2 regions of the Blautia sp. MSK.18.38 genome follow, and region 2 is predicted to be linked to the other one. Evidence: riboswitches for the same ligand, from Rfam matches in the RefSeq annotation. Region 2 holds a riboswitch; the other holds the start of a gene.
The links. A riboswitch is a leader RNA that binds a small molecule or an ion and turns the genes downstream of it on or off. The one in region 2 is predicted to bind thiamine pyrophosphate.

Region 1 (12,479 bases), on a different contig from region 2:
TGAAACCGTCATGGAAGAGCAGCAACACAAATGTTGTCAAGATAACTTCTGTCGGAAAGATCACCGCGGTAAAAACAGGAACAGCGGTTATCACAGCGACTCTTGGTGGCAGAAAATTCACCTGCAAGGTTACTGTAAAGAATCCGACCTCGGCTAATACCAGATTGACGCAGAATTATAGCAAATTGAAAAAATACATCAGTCAGAAAGGCAAATATACTGAAGACGGAAATCAGTTTATAAATGTCAAAGTAGATAAAGAAAGTACTCTGATGATCGGTTATCTGAAGAAAGAAGATAAGATAGATATTGGGATGATGCTCTCTATGCCTTCAGATGGAATCCTTGCCGGACTGGATATTATCGGAAACTGTGTGAAATCTGATACGGTCAGTGTGAAGTCCGCCCTGTCTACAAATGAAGTCTTTCTGCTGGTGACTTCTTCTACAAAAGCATCTGCTTATAAAGGTCAGAATCTGACTTTCTTGTATACAAACGGAAAAAAAGCGATGACAGATCTGCAGGATTCTTCCAATATTATGATGAAAGCGACAATGAAAGTAGCAAATGATTATCTGAAAAAGAATTTAAATCTGACAATGAAAGATCTGGGATTCACTGCTTATAAATAACAGTAACATCCTATGATGATGCCGTTAATAAAATTCGGTTGACAAATTAGTATAGAAAGCATAAGATGATAGTAGCTAAGAAATGTGATGAAATTCAAACATTGGCAAAAACGAAAACCCCGGAAGTCTCGCACACTTCCGGGGTTTTCTATGCCGTTATGTAAGGGGGCTTAAGCCTTTCAGGCTGTTACTGCCTGTCGTTTCTGTCCAGCCATTTGCGAATATAGTAGCTAACTATATCCGCCGTAACAGAAACAAAAAATGTGATGATTAATTCGCACACTGGACTTCACCTCCTTTCTGCTGGAGGGTTGGCAGCAATTATAGTGTACTATAGTTTAGAACAAATTGGAACTATTGTGAGAAAATTTAATGCTCTTGACATTGATCATAATTCGCCTTATACTAAACCATGTAAATAACAGGGGAGCTTGTGATGGCAGGCTGAGAGGAAGTCTTCAACTTCGACCCTTATACCTGATTTGGATAATGCCAACGTAGGAACGTATAAGATGAATTTACGGGAGATACTTTGGTGTATCTCCTTTTTTATTGGATGCGGATGTTTTTATCCGATTGAATACGTAAGATCAGGATTTACAGGGAAGGGATCAAGAGCGAATGCTTTTAACCCCGGTATCGACAATTGAATATTGGGAAATTTGAGAGTGAACTGAGTTCATGAAGGGGTGCACCACCGCGGGTGTATTTCTTTGTGAACTCTTTTTTATTGACGAATAGCTTTTGAAGTTTCCGGAAAGGAGAGATCATGATCACAGTAAATGGTGAAAGCAGAACATTGGAAAAGCCGGTGACAGTAACAGAATATCTGGAAGCATGTAACTATGTTCCGGTGCAGGTTGTAGTAGAGCTGAATGAAGAGATCATTAAGAGAGACACTTACGATACAACAGTACTGAAAGATGGCGATGTTGTGGAGATTCTGCAGTTTATGGGCGGCGGAAGCTGCTGATGTCGCTATAGAGATAAAATTAGGTATATATACCACGGCAGTAACTGACAGATAAGTTACTGAAAAAATGCAAATGAAGAATGATCTGGCAGAAGAAGGCGCTGGTTATAAATCGGTGGAAATATTTTCTGCAAACAGACATAAAGAAAGGTGGACATAAAAAATGACAACAGCAAACACAAATGAAGACAAACTGATCCTGGGAGGCCATGAGTTTACTTCCCGTTTTATCCTTGGTTCCGGAAAATTTTCTCTGGAGCTTGTAAAAGCATGTATTGAAAAAGCAGGAACTCAGATCGTAACACTTGCCCTGCGCCGTGCAAATGAGGGTGGGCTTGCCAATATTCTTGACTATGTGCCGAAGGATGTTACTCTTCTTCCGAATACATCAGGAGCCAGAAATGCAGAGGAAGCAGTCCGTATCGCAAGACTTTCCCGCGAGCTTGGTTGTGGAGATTTTGTAAAGATCGAAGTTATCCATGACTCCAAATATCTTCTTCCGGATAATTACGAGACCATCAAGGCAACAGAGATCCTTGCAAAAGAGGGCTTTGTAGTTATGCCATACATGTATCCAGATCTGAATGCAGCCAGAGATCTGGTGAATGCAGGAGCTGCCTGTGTAATGCCACTTGGCTCTCCAATCGGTTCCAACAAAGGAATCTGTACAAAAGAATTCATCCAGATCCTTATCGACGAGATCGACCTTCCGATCATCGTGGACGCAGGAATCGGCCGCCCGTCACAGGCATGTGAGGCTATGGAAATGGGTGCTGCAGCAGTTATGGCAAATACAGCTATCGCAACTGCAGGAGACGTCCGTGTTATGGCGGAAGCCTTTAAGAAAGCTATTGAGGCAGGAAGAAGTGCATATCTTTCCGGTATGGGAAGAACTCTGGAGAGAGGTGCAAGTGCATCCTCACCACTGACCGGATTTCTTCATGAGTAAAATTGATAAATGAATGATTGAACGCAGAACACTAAGCGGGGGACAGGCACTGCCTGTGTAGTGAAACACAGGTATTGTCTGGTTTCAATCGAAATTAAGTTTACAGATATGCAGCAGTGAGGACCAGAGTATTGCTGCAATATATGAGAGGAGCGACATAAGAGTAATGGCAGAGACAGTACAGGCCAGTCAGCAGGACGGCCATTTTAATGAAAGTATCGTAAATGAAGAAATTCTGGAAGATATGAAAAAGAACCGTATCGATCACATGAAGTACCTTCCGGATATGGAACAGCTGGAAGAATCTGATGTAATGGATCAGGTTATTTCCGCAATGAACGCATATGATTATGATAAGTACACAGAAGCGGATGTACGGAGAGCGCTTGTTCATGACAACCGTACACCGGAGGATTTTAAAGCACTGCTTTCACCGGCAGCGCTGCCTCTTCTGGAAGAAATCGCACAGGCTGCACGGATCGAAACAAGGAAACATTTTGGAAACAGTATCTGCATGTTTACACCGATCTACATTGCAAACTACTGTGAGAACTACTGTATTTACTGTGGATTTAATTGCCACAACAAGATCCGCCGCGCACAGCTGAATGCAGATGAGATCGAGAAAGAGATGGCAGCCATTGCAGAAACCGGACTCCAGGAGATTCTGATCCTTACCGGAGAGAGCAAAACGAAATCTAATGTGGAATATATCGGAAAGGCTTGTGAGATCGCCCGGAAATATTTCAAGGTAGTCGGTCTTGAGGTGTATCCGATGAATTCTGATGAGTACGCATATCTTCACAAATGCGGCGCAGATTATGTGACAGTTTTCCAGGAAACCTATAATTCTGATAAATACGAAACTCTGCATCTGGCAGGTCACAAGAGGATTTTCCCATACAGGTTAAATACACAGGAGCGTGCGTTAAAAGGCGGCATGCGAGGTGTTGGTTTTGCGGCACTTCTGGGACTAGATGATTTCCGCAAGGATGCTTTTGCAACGGGATATCACGCATATCTTCTGCAGAGAAAATATCCACACGCAGAGATCGCTTTTTCCTGCCCGAGACTTCGTCCGATCATCAACAACGACAGGATCAATCCGAAGGATGTACACGAACCGCAGCTTTTGCAGGTAGTCTGTGCATATCGTCTGTTTATGCCGTTTGCAAGTATTACTGTATCCACCAGAGAGTGTGAGCGTGTCCGTGACAATCTGGTAAATATCGCAGCAACCAAGATCTCTGCAGGTGTCAGCACAGGAATCGGAAGCCATGTGGATGATATCGAAGATAAAGGCGACGATCAGTTTGAGATTTCCGACGGAAGATCCGTGGACGAAGTCTTTAACGCCCTGAAAGACCACGGCCTGCAGCCGGTCATGAATGATTATATTTATCTGTGAGATGAAGGCGGCGAAATCGGATCGTATAGACTACCGAGGATAACTTCTGTGGAATATGTGGAAAACCATCCGCCTGAAAGAGCGATTTTTCGGGGTGAGTGTGGATAACTGTTTCGGAAGAATGAATGCAGAAAGATTTTTGTCAAACAGAGGACAGTGCTGGAAGAATTTGTCGTCAGAACAAGAGTGATTTTTCAGTCCGGGTCTGATAAAATAAATGTAACAAGGAGGTCGTACGGAGAGTATTAAGATTTACAGAAGATAAAACGTCAGTGTAGAAATTTACAAAAGCATTTTCAAGGCACATCAGATAACGATATTGAACTAAAAAAGAGGTGCCCTATGGCAAATGCAAAACATGAAGATGCTGTTATGAAAATGGGTGTTGACTATTTTCGTGATACGATTCTGAAAAGTCTCGGAATTGATTATGATTTTGTGGAGGTTGGTCCGACTGAGCTGGTAGAGCTTACTATTCATTCAATGTATATGGATTTTACCTTTCTCACAAAACAGGGATTTTATATTCATATAGAATTTCAGACAACAGACAAGGGGGAAGAGGATTTACGAAGATTTCTTGCCTATGATGCGGTATATTCACATAAGACTGGAAAGAATGTTATTACATACGTGATTTATTCCGGAGGAATCCGGTCAGTAAAGGCTGAATTGAACATGGGCTTGTTTACTTATCGTATTCAGCCAGTTTATCTTAAAGAGAAAAATGCAGATGAGGTTTTTGTCAGAATGAAAGAAAAGCAGCTGCATGGAGAAGAACTGACCAAAGAAGATTATGCAATCTTGTCATTAACACCATTAATGTCAGGCTCTATGCAGATGAAGGATAAGATCAGAGAAGCAATCATTCTGGCAAAAAGAAATACAGATCTAACCGCAGAGAAAACAACAGCAATGTTATATACATTGGCAGATAAATTTCTGGATAATGCAGATTTGGACGAAATAAAGGAGGTCGTTGCGATGACGAGAATTGGTCAGATGTTATTAGATGAGGGAATGGAACGTGGAATGGAGTGTGGTATGGAGCGTGGCATGGAACAGGGCATGCAGCTGACACAATATTTACTGGATAACAACCGCACAGAAGATCTCAAACGTGCTGTCAAAGATGAAGCTTACCGCAAAAAACTCCTGGAAGAGCTGAATTCACAAGGTTGATTGCGTTTTCACAAAATCTTTCAACGGTGATGAAGAATATGCAAAAAAGAGTGCGAAATCTATGGATAACAGCTAAAAATCAGACATAAAAACCTGTAAAATTCGCCAAAATATCCCTGATTTCGAAAACTACTGAAAACGGTTTCCAATCTAATAGTTTTCATATGTACTTACTCATGTTTATAATAGCCCCAACAACAAAACACGAGGCAAAACACAGGAGGTAAGTATTATGAAAAGAAGATGGAAATCAGCAGTAGCAGCTCTTGCAGCAATAGCAACAATCGGAAGCCTTACAGGCGTAACCACCTATGCGGCGGACAGTGTCAGTATCACCAATGTATCTTATGATCCGACCAGAGAGCTTTACGAGCAGTACAACAAGAGCTTCCAGGAACACTGGAAGGAAAAAACAGGCCAGGATGTGGAGATCACACAGTCCCATGGTGGTTCCGGCAAGCAGGCACTTGAGGTTGCCAACGGACTGGAAGCAGATGTGGTAACACTGGCACTGGAGTATGATGTGGATGCGATCCAGGATGCAGGACTCATCGATGACGGATGGGTGGACGAATTTCCGGAGGACAGCGCTCCCTATACTTCGACGATTGTATTTCTTGTGAGAAAAGGAAATCCGAAGAACATCAAAGACTGGGACGATCTGGTAAAGAAAGATGTAGGTGTGATCACACCAAACCCGAAAACCTCCGGCGGAGCAAGATGGAACTATCTGGCAGCCTGGGCCTATGCAAAAGATAAATATAACGGAGACGAGGACAAAATTAAAGAATTCATCGGAGATCTTTACAAAAACGTACTTGTCCTGGACACCGGAGCCAGAGGCGCAACGACCTCTTTCGTGGAAAACGGACAGGGTGATGTACTGATTGCCTGGGAAAATGAAGCCTATCTTTCCGTAAAAGATTATCCGGACGACTACGAGATCGTAACACCAAGCATCAGCATCCTTGCACAGCCATCTGTAGCAGTAGTCGATAAAGTCGTAGACAAAAGAGGCACCAGAGATGTGGCAGAGGAATATCTGAATTATCTCTATTCCGATGAAGCACAGCGGATCGCCGGTGATAATTATTACCGTCCGTCAAACCAGGATATTCTGAAGGAATACTCCGATGTGTTTGACCTGGACATCAATCTTGTCACCATTGATGATTTCGGCGGATGGAAAAAGGCACAGGAAACACATTTCTCAGATGGAGGGATTTTTGATCAGATTTACGAAGGATAGACAGCAGAAGATATAGTTGGACACAATAACACAAAGAAGCTGCAGAACAGTGAAAAAACAGAGTCTGCAGCTTCTTTTATGTAAATATTGTGAATCACAAGGGATCAGGCATGGCTTCCTTCGGTCAGGGAACAGCCGTCCATTATACGGATCCCGTTTATGACATCCAGATAAGTGTCATACATTTCCTTCCATTCATCAGAGGCGTCCTTGGAGTACTGGCTGATGGTGGACAGAAGATCGTATTTTTTGCCGTCGACGGTTTCGATACGGCCGAGATAGCCCTGCCATACACTGTCCAGAGGCTGGTCTTGGTCTTCACCATTGTAATATCTGGCTTCCAGGGTCAGTACAGGAACATCCTCATTGTAATAAGTCAGTTTATATCCACCATTTTCGGTTTCGGTTGTTTCATAATGGCAGAGATATTTCCAGCGCTCCGGAGTGAGGACCTGGAAGTAATCCGTCATGGCCATATCCACACGCTCTGCGTAAACGAAATCTATGGATTTGATCAGCTCTGTGGCTTCCTTTTCGGCGGCTTTATCATAGGTATCTGACGGAGTCAGGACAAAAAGTCCGAATGTATAATCGTCAGCCTGGCATACAAGAGCATCTACATTTTTTTCTTCTTCGTTGACTTCGGTTAAGTATTGATATTTCGTGGCAGGATAAGATTCAAAGGTAAGATCCTTTTTGGTGATGATCTCACCCTTTACCGGATAGTATTCTGCCAGAAAACCCTTCAGGGAAGAATCCTCCAGAGAGGAATTCGGTACTTTTAAAACAAAGGCAGTGCTTTTTCCGCCATTTACGGAACGCTGCTCGAAATAACCTTCTTTTTCGGGCATGGATTCTCTGATCGTATCATCGGCAGGGAATCCAACCCGCATATGAAGCTCGCCGCGCTTTTCCGATTCAGAGGAATCTTCCGTGTTTGTATCGGAAGAGGAATTTGGGTATGAAGAATCGGAATCCTGCGAGGAGGAGTTTCCACTGGTATCGGAGGATTCTTCTGAAGAATCTCCGGAGGAGGAATCAGTTTCAGAATCGGAATATTCCTGAAGATTGCCGTAGTCATCAATATAATATTTATCTCTGGAGCCAATATATGTGGTTCCGGTGGCATCTTCTAGCCACACACTGCCGTCCTCATAATAATAATGAGGCTCAAAATAACCGTCCTGTTCGGTCCAGCCGGCATCGTTGCCTTCCATCAGTTCACCGGAATCCGGGTCAGGGGCATAATTACCTTCCCCGATATATTCATCCTCGGAACCATTGCGGTACCAGTAATCTCCGTTTTCATCCTGCCAGATGTACTGACCGTCATCGGTTGGAGGGTCAGAAGCGAGGACCGGGACTGCAGATATGGAAAGAGCGATCGCGCCTGTTAAAAGAACTAAGATTTTTTTATGCATAGGCACCTCCTGATAAATTGAGCAGCAGTTAGCTGCTTACTATTCTTTGATCATAAATTTTTACAAATAAAAAAGATCTGTCTGTTAAGTACATTGTAACAGACAGATCTCGATATCCGGAAATGTGAAGAAAAAGAGACATTTACGGGAAGCTGCTTACAGGTCTGGAAATATGCTATCCGATCGTGAAAAGGCCGGCTTACCGGCAGGTAAAAAGATATCCCTTCCCATAAACCGAGACAATGTCATACTCATCGGTATCTTCGGCACCGATCTTGGTCCGGAGGTTAAAGATATGCCGCCGTACCGTGCTGGTATCTGTTCCTGCACAGCTACCCCATACCGCTTCGTAGAGCTCCTTTGCAGAAAAAATCTTCTCCTGGTTTTCTGCAAGGAGACGCAGCAGAGAGAATTCGGTCCGGGTAAGGCCTGTGTCGGCATTATTGAGATATGCATGGCCGTCCGAAAGATCCAGCCGCAGGCTGCCGATGGTGATCTGACGGGAGGACTGAAATTTTTCTTTTATTTTTTCTTCCATTCGTTTCTGGCGTTCCAGAAGCATCTGGATCACGGCCAGAAATTCATCGAAATTATAAGGTTTGGTGAGATAATAGTCGCCTCCCTGCTGAAGTCCTTCTACCCGATCCCGGATATCACTTTTTCCGGTGAGAAAAAGAACCGGATTCATGGCTTTTTCGCGGAAGCGGCGGCAGATATCCAGACCGTTTCCGTCCGGAAGCATAATGTCCAGGATAAGAAGATCCGGCAGCTGTTCTTCAAGCTGATGATAGGCTTCGGCGGCTGTCTGTGCAGTGTGGACATCGTAGCCACGGCGCCGCAGCATCCGGCAGTTGGTATTCAGCACCTGTTCTTCATCCTCGACCATAAGGATAAGTGATTTCTTTTCATTCATTTATGATTCCTCCTCCGGAAGTGAGAAGAACACCTGAGTTCCCTCGCCTTCTTTACTTTTCAGCCATATTTTGCCGCCATGGGCAGTGATGATCTGATGACAGACATAGAGGCCTATGCCGTGCCGCCAGTAATCCTTATCAGCGGAAATATAACCCTTGAGTGCGTTTTTTCGCATTTCTTCTGACATGCCGGTTCCGGTGTCGGAGACGCAGATGGTCTGCCAGCCCGGTTCGCCGGTAAGAGAAATGGTGATGGTTCCGTTTTGGGTGTGACGCTCTGCATTGGAGATCAGATTGGTGACAACCTGGATCAGCCGTTCCGGATCAGCAGAGATTTCCGGGAGTCCGGATTGTGTCGTAAGGACCAGCTGATTGTTCTTTAAGCTTGGATGACTGCAGTAGTCTTTTTTTACAGAATACAAAAGACCGGACAGATCTGATGGGACAAGGGAAAGGGCAAGTCGTCCCTGCTCAATGGAAACCGTATCCATCAGATCCAGCACGATCCGGTCGATCCGCATTACCGACTGTTCAATGGTGCGGAGATTTTCCTGCATAAGAGAGAAATCCAGAGGCTCTTCCTCAAGGAGCTCGGAGGTGTCCCGCGCGTGGAGGGAAATGGAACTCAGAGGATTTTTAATCTCATGGGCAACGGTGGTCAGGAAGGTGGACTTGGCATTATCAAGGGAGCGCAGTCGCAGATTCTGTTCCTCCAGAAGGAGCTGCTGCTGGTTATATTCCTTCAGATGAAAATAGAGAACACTGCCGCAGACAATACTTACAGAGACAAACGCCAGAAGGATATCTGCCAGCCGGTCTGCTTCCGTGGCAAAAGGAGTTACAGTGTCCGGGAAATGGTATGCAACCAGACACAGTCCCATATAAAGGAGGATCTCCAGCAGGGAAACGATCAGAGCGCGTCTTTTTTCCAGCATCAGCACGGTAAAAATAATAGCAAACACAAAGAATGCCGGCATGCCGCCACGATAACCGCCGCTGGTAAAAAACATCACCGGAAAAACGAGCAGAAAGATCACGACAATGGTGATCAGGTAGCAGCGCTGATATTTTCCACTGTAATAGGAATAAAGAAAAAGCCCTCCGGAGATTGCAACCAGCGCAAAATTGATCAGTACATTTCTCCAGGAACCGGTCCCGAGACTGAGAAAGGCCATGATCAGGCTGATCACAGTACCTCCCAAGGCGAGGATGTTGAACAGCCGGACGCGGAAATCAAGGGTGGGACTGAATAAAGAGTGAAAAATATTCCGGAGCTTCGGGTTTATATTGATAGGGATCACCTCCTGTTCTTAATGTAGGTTTGTATGCCTGCGGGCATCTTTCTTTTGGTGCTGTAATTATCGTAACTGTTATAATTGTATCATGCTGTCGTATAGTTGTGTACACAAAAAAATACATTTAATCCCGTTTTCCTATTGACATACTATGAATAGTAGGTTAATATAAGTGTCAACAAAAGAAAGGGAAGAGGCTATGAACGAATACGGCTTTAATACAGGGCTGCTCCACGGCACCAACGAGAAATATCCACAGGGTGCAACACAGGTTCCAATCTATCAGAGCAGCGCATTCCGACATGACAGCGCGGAAGACCTGGAGAAAATTTTTGACAATAAAAAAATGGGCTTCTCCTATACAAGGATCAACAATCCTACGGTAGAGTCCTTTGAGAAGCGAGTGACCATGCTGGAGGATGGGATCGGTAGTGTGGCCTGTGCATCCGGAATGGCAGCGCTGACCAATGCGTTTCTGAACATTCTTCAGGCAGGAGATGAGATCGTGGCAGCCTGCGGACTGTATGGCGGAACTGTGGAATTGTTCGATGATCTGAAGCCTTTCGGGATTTCCGTAAAATATGTGAAAGAGAATAAGCCGGAAGCTTTTGAGGCAGAGATCACAGAGAAGACGCGACTTGTTTTTGCGGAGACCATTGGCAACCCCAAGCTGGATGTTACCGATATCCAGGCAGTTGCGGAAGTGGCACATAAGCATGACGTACCGCTGATCGTAGACAACACGGTGGCAACCCCGTATCTGATCCAGCCACTGAAGCTTGAAGCTGACATTGTGGTTCATTCCTCTTCCAAATATATCAATGGAAGCAGCGATGCCATCAGCGGTATTCTTGTCTGTGGTAAGGGTCTGAAATGGGACCCTGACCGATATCCGGGACTTGCTCCATACCGGAAATTCGGACCATTTGCATACATCGCCAAGCTTAGAAACGGACTTTTCCGGAACACTGGCGCGTGTCTTGCTCCGCAGAATGCTTTCCTTAATAACCTGGGACTGGAAACCCTGGGACTTCGAATGCAGAGACAGTGTGACAATGCACTGGAGCTTGCGAGATTTTTACAGGGCCTGGGTGGTGACATTGAAGTAAATTATCCGGGACTGGAAGAAAGCCCTTATCACGAAATTGCGGAAAAGCAGTTCAGGAATGGCTACGGAGCTATCGTAACTGTAAGAACCGGAAGCAAGGAGAAGGCTTTTTCCATTATCAATTCCCTGAATATCCCGCTGATCATCTCCAACATCGGAGATACGAAGACTCTGGTGATCCATCCGGAATCCACCATCGCGGCACACATCTCCGATGAAGAGAAGCTGCAGTCCGGAGTATTCGAGGATCTGATCCGCATCAGTGTGGGAATTGAAGATATTGAAGATTTAAAAGAAGATTTCAAACAAGCGATAGAAAATAACCGATAAAATCTAAGAGCTGCACCAGCAGAGAAATGGAGAGTTCGTTATGGCAAAAGTAGATTACGCTACATTAAAAAAAGGTGGTTTCATGAGACAGAAGCAGAAGAATAATTTTTCTCTTCGTCTTGCCTGTGTAGGCGGTACACTTACCGCAGAAAACCTTAAGAAGATCGCAGAGGTAGCTGAGAAATACGGTGACGGATATGTACATCTTACTTCCAGACAGGGAGTTGAGATCCCGTTCATTAAATTAGATGATATTGATGATGTAAAAGATGATCTTGCGAAAGGCGGATGCAAGCCCGGTGTCTGCGGACCGAGAGTACGTACAGTTACAGCCTGCCAGGGCAATGCTGTCTGTCCAAGCGGAAACATCAACAGCTATGACATTGCGGTGAAATTAAATGAGAGATATTTCGGAAGAGAGCTTCCTCATAAATTCAAATTCGGTGTTACCGGATGCCAGAACAACTGTCTGAAGGCAGAGGAGAATGATGTAGGGATCAAGGGAGCAGCTGAGGTCAGCTGGAAAGAGGATGCATGTATCCACTGTGGTGTCTGCGAAAAGGCCTGCAGAGAAAATGCCATCTCCTTTGAGGAGGACAAGCTGGTGATCGATACAGAGAAATGTAACTACTGCGGCAGATGTGCAAAATCCTGTCCGGTGGATGCATGGGATGTAAACGAAGCATATATCGTTTCCTTTGGCGGAACGTTTGGAAATCACATCAGCAAGGGACAGGAATTCCTTCCGCTGATCACCTCTGAGGAGCAGCTTTTCAGAGTGACCGATGCAGCGATCCAGTTCTTTGATGATCATGCAAATCCGGGAGAGCGTTTTAAATTTACCATCGACCGGGTAGGCGCTGAAAAACTTCAGGAAGTTTTGAAAGGAGCATACAATGGCTGATATTAAGATTGATGATACAGTAGATATTACCGATGTAGTTTGCCCGGTAACCTTTGTAAAAGCAAAAGTAGCACTTGAGGAACTGGACGACGGACAGATCCTGGCGATCAAAAT
Region 2 (12,479 bases):
CGTGCAGTTGCCAACAGCAATGAAGCGGCCTCCTATTACAGCAGCCAGCTTGCCCTCAGAAAGGATCACGATCCGGTGACTTCCCTGACAAATGAGCTGTATGCGATCTTTATGTGTCATCTTCTGGCGGGCTCAGAGGAATCCCTGAAATATACAAAAATGCTTCTTGAGGATGTGAAGAAGGCACCAAAGGGGGAAGGTCTTCATATTTTGTGGATGCATATGATGCCGTTTTTGCAGGAGCCGGTAAAGGATGTATTTAATTACAGCCAGAACGTGCATATCCGTGCCTGTGATTTTGTTGCAGACGGTTTTCAGCGGATGCAGGCCTCGGATCCTTATGAGGCCCTTGCGGAAAAAATGGTCAACTGCATTTACAACGGAAGTGTGAAACAGAGGATCCGGCGTGCCCAGGAGCTGGCCAGTCTTACAGAGGCAGACGGCGGGATCCTTTTTGCGCATTGGGGCTGCAAGGGAACTATCGGAGCTTCCAGCCTGATCAAAAATTCTCTGGAAAACGCAGGACTTCCAACCATGGTCCTGGACGGTGACGGCTGTAACCCGGCCAATTCCAGTGACGGCCAGGTATCCACACGACTTCAGGCATATCTGGAAATGCTGTCAGAAGGTAAGGAGGAAAAACGGTCATGATACATTACGTCTGTAAATATACACCGCTGGAGCTGTTTAAGGGCTTTGGCGAGGAATGTGCGGTTCTTGAGGAAATGCCGGAGAATTTTGAGCTTTCGGACCAGATCGCCCATGCTAATCTCTGTGGCTTCGGAAAATCTGTGATCCAGGCAGTGCTGGAGGGAAAGGTAGAGCAGCTTATTCTTGTTAACTGCTGTGATTCCATGCGTCGTGTGTACGACATTGTGGAAAGTACCGGTAAATGTAAATTTCTGTACATGCTGGACATGCCTCATGAGGATAACGACTGTGAAAAGGTGAAGCTTGCCCAGGGCATCCACCGTCTGAAGAAAGCTTATGAGAAATTTTCGGGGAAAACCTTCGACAGAAGTGGATTTCTGAATGCTTTTTCCCATGAGCCTGTGGATAACCAGCCGTATATCGGTGTTCTGGGTGTCCGTGTCAGCGGCATCCTGGAAAAAATGATCCGGGATAATATCCGCATGGATGTGGAAAACCTGACCTGTACAGGTGGAAGACGTCTTGCAGTGATCCGTGAGGAGCTGGAAAAAATGGAAGACGATGCTATGTTCCTGGCTTATGCGGATGCACTTCTTTCACAGATGCCCTGCTTCCGTATGAACAACAGCACCCGAAGAAACCGGCTGTATCTGGATCCGAACCTGAAGGGGATCATTTATCATACTATTAAATTCTGCGACTATTACGGATTTGAGTATGCAAGCATCAAGCGTGATATCAAGGTTCCGCTTCTGAAGATCGAGACAGATTTTACAAGCCAGAGTGCAGGACAGCTCCTTACCAGAGTGCAGGCTTTTGCGGAGACCCTGGAAGGCTCTGAGGATATGGACCCATCAAAAGGAATCAGCGAGGAGATAAGGAAAAAAATGGAATCAGGAGTTTATTATGTGGCAGGGATCGACAGCGGTTCCACAAGTACGGATGTTGTGATCCTGGATAAAGACGGAAAAATTAAATCGACCATGATCATTCCCACAGGCGGCGGCGCTATGATGAGTGCAGAGAAGAGCCTGGAGATGGCCGTGGAAAAAGCAGGGATCAGGAAAGAAGATATCGTGCGTATCGTTACTACCGGATATGGACGTGCCTATATTGACAGTGGTGATGACAGTATCACAGAGATTACCTGTCACGCAAAGGGAGCCCATTATCTGAATCCGAATGTGCGTACAGTTATCGACATCGGCGGTCAGGATATCAAGGCGATCAGCATTGACGAGAACGGTGCGGTAAAAAATTTCCTGATGAACGATAAATGTGCAGCAGGAACCGGACGATTCCTGGAAATGATGGCCCGTACTCTTGGACTTTCCCTGGAGGAGATGAGTACCCGTGGTCTGGAGTGGAAAGAGAACGTAGTGATCTCAAGCATGTGTACTGTATTTGCAGAGTCCGAGGTAGTTTCCCTGGTTGCCCAGAATAAGGACGTGGCAGATATCATCCATGGTCTGAATGTATCTGTTGCTTCCAAGGTAGGAGCTCTTGCAGCCCGCCTTGGCAAAAAGAATCCGGGGGAATACATGATGACCGGTGGTGTTGCCAGAAATAAAGGTATCATCCAGGCACTGGAGGAGAAGCTGGGTGCGAAGCTTTATATCTGTGATGAGGCACAGCTTTGTGGTGCGCTTGGTGCGGCACTGTTTGCTTATGAGAAGTGTAATGCGGCACGGTGATCAGATCAGACAAGTTGCCTGCGCAGTGAATGCAGAGTGTGAATATCCTTTTGGTCAGGGGCGGCGTGCCCATTCACTGGGCGAACAGCCACAGTTCTTTCGGAAGTACCGGCTGAAGTGGGAGAGATTTGAAAATCCGCACAGCAGAGCCACCTGTTGAACAGGCAGAGCTTCGTTGGTGAGCAGATTTTTGGCTTTTTCCAGACGGAGCAGATTCAGGTCAGCATGAGGGGTACTGTCAAAAAAATTCCGGTAACAGGAATAAAACTGACTTTTTTCGAGATTAGCCATGGCGCAGAGCTTTTCTGTTGTCCATGGCTTTTCGTAATTTGTAAGCATTTCCAGACGGATTTTTTGGAACAGGCTGCAGAGCTCCGAGTCTGCAGACTTGCCTGTATCTGTACTGCGGAGTTCCCGTGAGGCTGTGATCATCAGCTGGCAGAGCAGGGCATACTCGTAGTCCCGGGAAAAAACTTCTCTGTTCAGATATTCATGCTGCAGCTTCTGGATACAGTGATCGATCTCCTGGCAGTCACTGGGGTAAAAAATTTCGTTGCAGGGAAGTCCGAACCGTTTTGCCAGATTTTCTCCGCAGGAAAAATGGACATAACTGTTCCGAAATTTTCGCACAGCCTGATAATGCTGGGGATTTCCCGGAATATAAAAGATGCAGGCATTATCCCGGGTGACAGTAAGCTGATCGCCCAGATAAACCTTCATTGGTGTTTTAAATAAAAGAAAAAGAAAATCTCCGCTTCCCTCCGGCCGGAAAATCCTGTCGTAATCGGAGTTGGAACGGTTGTATTCGCAGAAATTTAAGGTGAAATCCATGAAAATGCTGCGCTCCTTTCATTACGTAGATCAGACAATCCGACTGTGGCATTGTAAAGAACTTTCTGTCTGGAAGTATAAAGTAAAGTGACAGAGGGACGTCCGTCTGGTAAGACTGTCTTTACGATAAATCTTACCGGAAAAAAAGTCAACTGTTTCGGAAGATAATCACTGGTATGGATAGAACAGGATGGTAAAATGAAACATAGAAACGGTTGATTTCCGATCTGTCTGAGAGTGTGTGAGCGAACAGAGGCGTAAGAGCCGGTATATGGCGGAATCGGAAACAGAGTCCAATGCAGTGGCAGGCAGAAAATAATAATTTGCAGGAGGATTTTTACAATGAAAAAAGCGCAGATCATCGTGGACAAATATTTCCTCACCGGAAAAACAGACAAAAGGATCTATGGTTCCTTTATAGAACATCTCGGACGTGCGGTTTATGAGGGGATTTATCAGGAAGGCAGCCCCCTTTCTGATGAGCAGGGATTCAGGAAGGATACTCTGGAACTGGTAAGGGAGCTTCAGGTACCGATCGTTCGTTATCCGGGCGGAAATTTTGTATCCGGATTCCGCTGGGAGGACAGCGTCGGACCGAAAGCTCAGCGTCCGTCCAGACCGGAGCTGGCCTGGGGTGTCATCGAGACAAACCAGTTTGGACTCAATGAGTTTGTGGACTGGTCCAGAAAAGCCGGCAGCGATGTGATGATGGCAGTAAACCTGGGAACAAGAGGACCGGAGGATGCGAAAAATCTTCTGGAATACTGTAACTTTAAGGGTGGTACCTATTACAGTGATCTCCGTAAGGCTCACGGCTATGAACACCCGCATGATATCAAATTATGGTGTCTCGGAAACGAGATGGACGGTCCGTGGCAGATGGGACATAAAACTGCGGCAGAGTACGGAAGAGTTGCAGCAGAGACTGCCCGCCTGATGAAATTTATGGATCCGGAGGTTGAGACTGTTGCATGCGGAAGCTCCAATCTGGAAATGCCTACCTTTGGCTCCTGGGAGTATACGGTTCTTGACGAGGCTTACGATCAGGTGGATTATCTTTCCCTGCATCAGTACTATGGAAATGCATCGGGAGACACTGCCGATTTTCTGGCAAGCTCCAAGGGCATGGATGATTTTATCTCAGGAGTGGTTTCCATCTGCGATGCTGTAAAAGCAAAGAAGCATGGAAAAAAACAGATTAATCTTTCCTTCGACGAATGGAACGTATGGTACCACAGCAATGAACAGGATAAAAAGCTGGAAAAATGGGTACAGGTGCCCCATCAGCTGGAGGATGTTTATAACTTTGAGGATGCACTTCTTGTGGGAAGTATGCTGATCACACTTCTCCGTCATGCAGATCGTGTAAAGATCGCCTGCATGGCACAGCTGGTAAATGTTATTGCGCCGATCATGACATCCGATACAGGCGCATGGCGTCAGACGATCTTTTATCCGTATATGCTGACAAGTGTGTTTGGAAGAGGAACCGTCCTTAATACACAGGTTCTCACACCGGTATACGAGAGCAAAACTTATGGCGAAGCGCCATATCTGGATTCTGTGTGTGTCTGGGATGAGGAAAAGGATACGCTGACGATCTTTGCAGTGAATAAGAGTCTGGATGAGGATATGGAAGTTTCCTGTGACTTAAGACAGTTTGAGGGATATAAGATCGTAGAGCATATTGTACTTAATAATGACGATCTTCAGGCAGCCAATACAGAGGCTCAGCCGGAGAATGTAGTTCCTGTAAAAGCCAGTGCAGAATGCTCAAAGCTGGACGGCGGAAAACTGGAAGCAGTTTTTGCAAAACACAGCTGGAATATGATCCGTCTTGCGAAATAAGGGCCGGTGAAGTATAGTAAAAGTAGTTACAGAAAATGTAAATCATGCTACATTATGGGAGGTCTTTTTTATGTACACACCTGCAAAGGAACGCTACGAAACTATGGAGTACAACCGCTGCGGTGAAAGCGGCCTGATGCTTCCGAAGGTGTCTCTTGGATTATGGCATAATTTCGGAGATACTTCTGATTATGAAAACATGAAGCAGCTGTGCTTTACAGCTTTTGACAATGGTATCACACAGTTTGACCTTGCCAATAATTACGGACCTGCCTATGGAAGTGCGGAACGGAATTTCGGCAAGATCCTGAAAGAAGAACTGATGCCATACCGTGATGAGCTGATCATCACAACAAAGGCAGGCTATGATATGTGGGAGGGCCCTTATGGAAACTGGGGCAGCCGCAAGTATCTTCTGGCAAGCCTTGACCAGAGCCTGAAGCGCATGGGTCTGGAATATGTGGATATTTTTTACCATCACAGAATGGACCCGGAGACTCCGCTTGAGGAGACTATGGGGGCGCTGGCAACAGCGGTTCAGCAGGGCAAGGCCCTTTATGTGGGACTTTCCAATTATGATGGAAAAACCTTAAGCCAGGCGGCAGCGATCCTGAAGGATCTGAAATGTCCCTTTGTGATCAACCAGAACCGGTATTCCATTTTTGACAGAACAGTGGAAGAAAACGGTCTCAAGAGAACCACCGGCATTTTGAAAAAAGGTCTGATCACCTTTAGCCCTCTTGCTCAGGGACAGCTGACAGACCGTTACCTGAACGGGATCCCGGAGGACAGCCGTATCCGCAAAGATGGAAGATTCCTTAAGGAAAGTGTGCTGACGCCGGAGCGTCTGGATCAGATCCGGAGACTGAACGATCTGGCAGCCCAGCGTGGAGAGAAGCTGGCTGATATGGCACTTGGCTGGCTGCTTCAGCATAAGGAAGTTACCAGTGTTCTGATCGGAGCTTCCAAGCCGCAGCAGATCCTTGATAATGTGAAAGCGATCCACTGTGCACCGTTTACAGCTGAGGAGCTGCGTCTGATCGACGAGATTTCAAAATAAGATTTATATACTTCCTGTTTTACTATGAAAAGTAGTGAAGCAGGGAGTTTTTTATGCCAAAATAATTGTTTAACTGAATTAGGAAAGTTTCCGGGTTACTGTTTACTGGTAATATTCCGCGAGGTGTTTTTTGTGAGCGAAGGTCACAGAAAACCCGAGACATACCGCGCGAATTTATGCGATTAGCATAAATTCTGTGCATCGCGAAGCGTGTTGCTGAGAACGGAGTGAACAGTAACGTCTCCGGCGGGAGTGCAAAGAGCAATAAGCAGTGGAGGTTTGACAACGGGATAGGTGTGTGCTATATTGAAAAACAGAAAAGAAAAGAGCCAGCGGGAGCTTGTGTGACAGGCTGAGAGGAAGATAGATCTTCGACCGTACCTGATTTGGGTAATGCCAACGGAGGGATTGTGATCTGAGAGCGTGTCTCCGTGGAGTTTGCCATGGGATGCGCTCTTTTCGGATGCAGGAATGGAACTGGAATGGTCTGACAATGGGGGGATGTGAAAGTGACAGAGACTGCATGTGGAGCTTCTGCGAAAGAGCGGGCAGGAAGGGGAGCGCCTTAATGTCTGGCAGGAGAGTGATATTCCGGAGGATTTTTCCGGAAGGATCATGTAAGCGATGGGAATCCGTGTTTTCGGAGTGAGAGGAAGTAAGGGAACTTCGACCGCCAAAATCTAAGGGCAGACTGCAGCAGACGGGAAGCTTTTGCCCGGATCTGACAGGGTTCTGCCTGATATTTCAGGGAGGAAAAACACTATGGAAAAACAAAGGATGCACACGCTTCGTATGGTAATGCTGGCAATGATGGTTGCGATCGGTGTCGTTATTTCACCGATCCTGAGGATTGAGGGAATGTGCCCCACGGCGCATCTTGTCAATATCGTATGCTCGGTTCTGATGGGACCGTGGTATTCCCTTCTCTGTGCGACCATGATCGGCGTGATCCGTATGATGTTCATGGGAATCCCGCCACTTGCACTGACCGGTGCAGTATTTGGCGCATTCCTTTCAGGTGTGTTCTACAGACTTTCCAAAGGCAAGATCATCTGCGCGGTGATCGGTGAGATCTTTGGAACGGGTATCATCGGATCCATGGTTTCTTATCCGGTGATGGCATTCCTGATGGGAAGAGGCGGACTGACAGCATTTTATTATACGCCGATGTTCCTTGCAGCAACCACAATGGGAGGATGTGTTGCCTATATTTTCCTGAAGGCTCTGAGTAAAGCAGGTCTTCTGGTGAAATTCCAGGCAGCTTTGGGTTCAAAAACATATGAGACAAAGAATTTTACAACTGCGAAAGCGAATTAAAGAAGAAAAGCCGCTGATCCATTGCATCACCAATCCGATCTCGATCCATGACTGTGCCAACGTGGTCCTTGCAGTAGGTGCAAGGCCGATCATGGCGGAGCATCCGGCAGAGGTGACAGGTATTACGGCATCGGCTGGTGCGTTGATGCTGAATCTCGGGAATATTACCAATGCCAGGATCGAGTCAATGAAGCGTTCTATGAGAACAGCGATGGAAAATAAGATTCCGGTTCTTCTGGACCTGGTAGGGGTTGCCTGCAGTGATCTCAGGCTGGATCTGGCACGGGAGCTTTTAAGGATCGGTCATCCGGCAGTGCTGAAGGGAAATATGTCAGAGCTTCTGGCTGTTTCCGGGCTGCCGTCTCATGCGATCGGAATCGATGCGGGTGTCGAGGATGCTCTGACTGAGGAAAATATCGATGGAGTCAGTGAAGTGCTTAAGGCTTTTTCCAGAAATAATCAGGCAATCGTGCTGGCTACCGGGAAACAGGATTTTGTTACGGATGGTGAACGGGTTGTTCTGGTACAAAATGGCAGTGCGGCGCTGTCCGGGATCACAGGAACCGGCTGTATGGTCGGTGCACTGACTGCGGCGTTTTTGCCGGGGTGCGAAGATAATATTGCGAAAGAGATGACGGATAGTATAGAGGCAGGTGTCTGGTCTGGCGTTGAGATGGAATTAAATGGGAGATCCGGGAATTATCTGGCTGCGGCAGTGCTTGGTACTGCACTTATGGGTATCGCCGGCGAGGAAGCGGAGAAGATTTCCCGCGGTCCGGGAAGCTTTCAGGTAAATCTGCTGGATGAGATCTATGGGCTTTCGGATCGACAGCTGCTGGATCTGTTGAAGATTGAAATGTACTGAAAAAGAGGGGATTAGGATGGATAGAAAAGATTTGGATGTAACGTTGTATCTGGTGACGGATAGTTCTTATCATACGGAGGAGTCTTTGCTCCGTACGGTTGAGGAGGCTTGTAAGGGTGGTGTGACTCTGGTCCAGCTTCGCGAGAAGAATAAGGGTGGACGGGAGTATCTGGATAAGGCTTTTAAGGTGAAGGAGATCACAGATCGTTACAATGTGCCGCTGATCATTGATGATCGTGTGGATGTGGCGCTGGCCTGTGATGCGGCTGGTGTGCATGTTGGAGCTTCTGATATTCCGGTTGCTGTGGCAAGGAAGCTGATGGGACCGGATAAGATCGTGGGGGCTACTGCCAAGACGGTGGAGGCTGCTGTGAAGGCTTATGAGGATGGTGCGGATTATCTTGGTGTGGGGGCGATTTATCCTACCACTACTAAGGTTGTGACGATCCTTACCAAGGTTTCTACGTTGAAGGATATTTGTGAGGCGGTTCCGATTCCGGCGGTTGCGATCGGGGGATTGAATGCCGGGAATATGGATGTGCTTGAGGGCGCCGGTATGAGTGGTATGGCGGTTGTTTCTGCGATCATGAAGGCGGAGGATCCGAAGAAGAATGCGCGGGAGCTGAAGGAGAAGATTGTTGCTTTGATGGGAAAGTGATTTAGGAAATGAATGGAGAGCAGTGGTGGATTTGAGGTTCATTGCTGTTCTTTTTTTGTTGAAATACGGACGCCCGTGAGGCGTGTGCTGCCTGTCGCCGGGGCTTCGTCGGGGGCTGGCTTCTAGGCTGCCGGAATTCTGCTAAAATCGTTTTCCAAAAGTCCGAACTCGCGTCTTGCAGCCGCTCAGACAGCGGACTTTTGAAAAACAACGCAGATTTCCGCCAGCCAAGAATCAGCTCCCCTCCTGCAGAGTCCGGCGACAGGCAGCACACGCCTCACGGGCTGGTTTTTCAAGGCGGCAGGGGAGGGTGGTTACTCCACCGGCAGATCTCTGTGTTCTACGCTGGTGGAGAATACGATCTGTGTTTTGGTGCGGCCGAACTGCTGGAGTTCGTTGATGAAGTGGTCCAGTTCCATGGTGGAGCGGAAGGCTACTTCGATGAGCATGGAGTAATCGCCGGTGACGCAGTTGCATTCGATGACGTTTGGGATGGACTGGATGAAGGGATAGAAGTCTTTTTTCTGGTTGGGTTCTACTTCCAGGTTGATGAATGCTTTTATATGATAACCGAGAAATACCGGGTTGATCTGGGCGTGGTAGCCTGTGATCAGCCCGTTTTTTTCGAGGTGTTCGATCCTGGCGGAAACAGCGGGGGATGAGAGGAAGACTTCCTTTGCGATTTCCTTTACCGGGGTGCGGGCGTTTTTCTGAAGCATTTCGATGATCTTTCGGTCGATGTTGTCGAGTTTGTGTTCCATGTAGAATGTCTCCTTTCGATGAAAAAACGTCATTTGTAACTGGTACAGAGCTGCGTAGGGAAGTGGATTGAAAATAGGTATTTCTGTATTGATTATACTGCGTGTGTTATCACAACACAAGAAACGACTTAATAAAAATAAGAAAAATAAAAGAAATTCTTAAAAAGATTAATATAAACTATTGAAAAACACGGATAATCGTGGTTTTCAATTAAAAGTATTTACAAGCCACAAAGAAAGTGTTAGTTTCTTAGGCATCAGAAAAACAGCTGCTGATAAAAATGAAAATAACAGAATGATTTGTAAACAGTGAATATCCGTCGGACTGAAAAAGATGAGATCAGAGGGCGGAGCAAATCAGATGTGCACAGGATCAGAAGAAAGAAGAGGGATGATAAAATGACAACAGAAACAAGACTGGAAGCAGATTCGATCGGAACTATGAAAGTGCCTGCAGAGGCTTATTACGGAGTTCAGGCTTTAAGGGCAAAACAGAATTTTCCTATTACAGGTACAAAGCTTCATCCGGCATTTATTAGGAACCTGGCACAGATTAAAAAAGCAGCAGCTATCACTAATAATAATGCAGGGCTTCTTCCGGAGGATAAGGCAGACGCCATTGTCAGAGCCTGCGATGAAGTGATCTCAGGAAAATTGGCTGAGGAATTTATCGTAGATGCCATTCAGGGTGGTGCCGGAACCAGCGCAAATATGAATATGAATGAGGTGATCGCAAACAGAGCCGGTGAGATCCTCGGATGTCCGAAGGGTAGCTATAAAATGGTCCATCCAAATGATCACGTAAACATGGCGCAGTCCACCAATGATGTGATCCCGACGGCCGGTAAGCTTACCGTTCTGGATCTTCTTGCACCTCTGGAAAAAGCATTGGTAAGACTTGAGAAGGAGCTTGCAAAAAAGGCAGAGGAGTTCGATGATGTGATCACCATGGGACGTACACAGCTTCAGGATGCAGTTCCGATCCGTCTTGGTCAGGTGTTCCACGGTTATGCGTCTATGGTTTCCAGAGACAGGAAACGTATCAAAAAGGCTCACAGGGAAATGTACACCGTAAACCTTGGAGGAACTGCAGTGGGAACTGCTATCAACGTTTCCGACTCTTATTTTTATAAGATCGTGCCAAATCTGGAAAAGATTACAGGTTATCCGCTGAAACAGGCCGAGGACCTTTTTGACGCAACAGAAAATCTGGACGGCTTTGTTGCCGTATCCGGTGTAGTAAAAACCTGTGCGGTGGATCTTTCCAAGATGTGCAACGATCTTCGACTGATGTCCTCCGGCCCGAAAACCGGATTTGGGGAGATCAACCTTCCGGCGAAGCAGAATGGGTCGTCCATCATGCCAGGTAAGGTAAATCCGGTCATTCCGGAGGTAGTAAGCCAGGTTGCTTTCCACATCGTAGGACATGATACCACCATTACCATGGCAGCAGAAGCCGGACAGCTGGAGTTGAATGCTTTTGAGCCGGTTGTATTTTGTAATCTTTTTGAATCCATTACGACTCTGGAAAAAGCAGTGGATACATTGATCGTAAACTGCATCACAGGAATCACCGCAAACCGCAAACACTGCAAAGACCTGATGGAAAGCAGTGCAGGAATCGCAACGGCTCTCTGCCCGCATATTGGCTACAAGGCGTCTGCAACCATCGCAAAAACTGCAGTAAAAACTGGCAAGTCTGTCCGGGAACTTGTTCTGGAACAAGGGATCATGACTGAGAAAGAGCTGGAAGAGGTTCTTGATCCGTATCTGATGACAGAAGTCGGAGAAGAGCGGAAAGAGGATGAAGCAAGAAGGAAAGCCTGCTGAGAAAGTTATCTGTACCAACGTATGACGGGAACGTCTGATGCAGCAATTCATTTCAGAGCAGCTGAACCTGATGCGGGATTTTATGGAAATGCTATAGGCAGATCAGGAATGAGATATCAATGAGTATTATAAGGAGACTTGCCACAGTGCAGGTCTCCTTTTATAATGGAAGAAACGCGATAAGAAAAGAAGGGAAAGATGCATGCTTAAACGAACAGCCATACGGGCACTTTGTAATACAACGGCATATCAGAGAGGCCTTGATATTTACCGTACCGGAAAGAGGATCCAGTCGCTGGATATTAAGTCGGAAGGAGCTGTGGATAAAATATCTGCAGCAGTGAAGGGAAGTGGGCGTAATGTATACAATACAGGCTTTCAGTATGATACAGAAGCGGACCGCATAAAAGAAGCATACTGTGACTGCCCGGCCTTTCGCAGCTATTCCGGGATCTGTAAGCATTGCGTGGCAGTGCTTCTGGAATATGGAGACCGTAAGGCCTATGAGCGTGTGGAAATCCGCAGACAGCAGGATGAGGAACAGAAGCAGGCAGAGTTATTCAGCGGAACAGCATTTCCGGCTGCTTTATCCGGACCAGGGCAGCCTGCAACGAAAACCACCGTTGAGCTGAAAAGCCTCCTTAATCGCCAGCTATACAGCCGTATGCTTCCGTTTTCCGGGGATCCGTATTTTGGCAGGGTGGAGCTGGAAACCTGCCTGAAATTTAATTCTGTGAGAAATTGTTTTACCGTGGAATTCCGCGTTGGCTGTGAGAAAAAATATATCCTCAAGGATGTGTTGGCCTTTGTGTGGAATCTGGATCATAATGAGAAGGTTTCTTATGGAAAAAATCTGGAATTTATCCATTCAGATGAAGCCTTTTCAGAAGGATCCAGAAGCGTGCTGGCCTTTATCCGGGAATGGGTCGAGAATCATCACGGCACTTACATGTCCAGATATGAA

Region 1: linked by a shared signal. The riboswitch ahead of thiS (sulfur carrier protein ThiS) and the one ahead of thiW (energy coupling factor transporter S component ThiW) in region 2 are both predicted to bind thiamine pyrophosphate.

Annotation. Positions count from the first base shown of each region.
Region 1 covers NZ_JANFYP010000038.1:7,422-19,900, reverse strand. The annotation lists gene NE638_RS16430 (hypothetical protein) at 1-632, shown strand, start outside; TPP riboswitch at 1,046-1,153, shown strand; gene thiS (sulfur carrier protein ThiS) at 1,402-1,605, shown strand; gene NE638_RS16420 (thiazole synthase) at 1,769-2,554, shown strand; gene thiH (2-iminoacetate synthase ThiH) at 2,721-3,962, shown strand; gene NE638_RS16410 (hypothetical protein) at 4,305-5,144, shown strand; gene NE638_RS16405 (sulfate ABC transporter substrate-binding protein) at 5,377-6,393, shown strand; gene NE638_RS16400 (hypothetical protein) at 6,498-7,814, opposite strand; gene NE638_RS16395 (response regulator transcription factor) at 8,014-8,727, opposite strand; gene NE638_RS16390 (sensor histidine kinase) at 8,728-9,918, opposite strand; gene NE638_RS16385 (O-acetylhomoserine aminocarboxypropyltransferase/cysteine synthase family protein) at 10,223-11,461, shown strand; gene NE638_RS16380 (4Fe-4S binding protein) at 11,502-12,365, shown strand; gene NE638_RS16375 (sulfurtransferase TusA family protein) at 12,358-12,479, shown strand, end outside.
Region 2 covers NZ_JANFYP010000005.1:153,330-165,808, reverse strand. The annotation lists gene NE638_RS05215 (2-hydroxyacyl-CoA dehydratase subunit D) at 1-651, shown strand, start outside; gene NE638_RS05210 (acyl-CoA dehydratase activase) at 648-2,345, shown strand; gene NE638_RS05205 (helix-turn-helix domain-containing protein) at 2,400-3,176, opposite strand; gene arfA (arabinosylfuranosidase ArfA) at 3,519-5,024, shown strand; gene NE638_RS05195 (aldo/keto reductase) at 5,095-6,084, shown strand; TPP riboswitch at 6,407-6,509, shown strand; gene thiW (energy coupling factor transporter S component ThiW) at 6,847-7,401, shown strand; gene NE638_RS05185 (hydroxyethylthiazole kinase) at 7,364-8,266, shown strand; gene thiE (thiamine phosphate synthase) at 8,283-8,924, shown strand; gene NE638_RS05175 (Lrp/AsnC family transcriptional regulator) at 9,239-9,685, opposite strand; gene NE638_RS05170 (aspartate ammonia-lyase) at 10,085-11,515, shown strand; gene NE638_RS05165 (DEAD/DEAH box helicase) at 11,718-12,479, shown strand, end outside.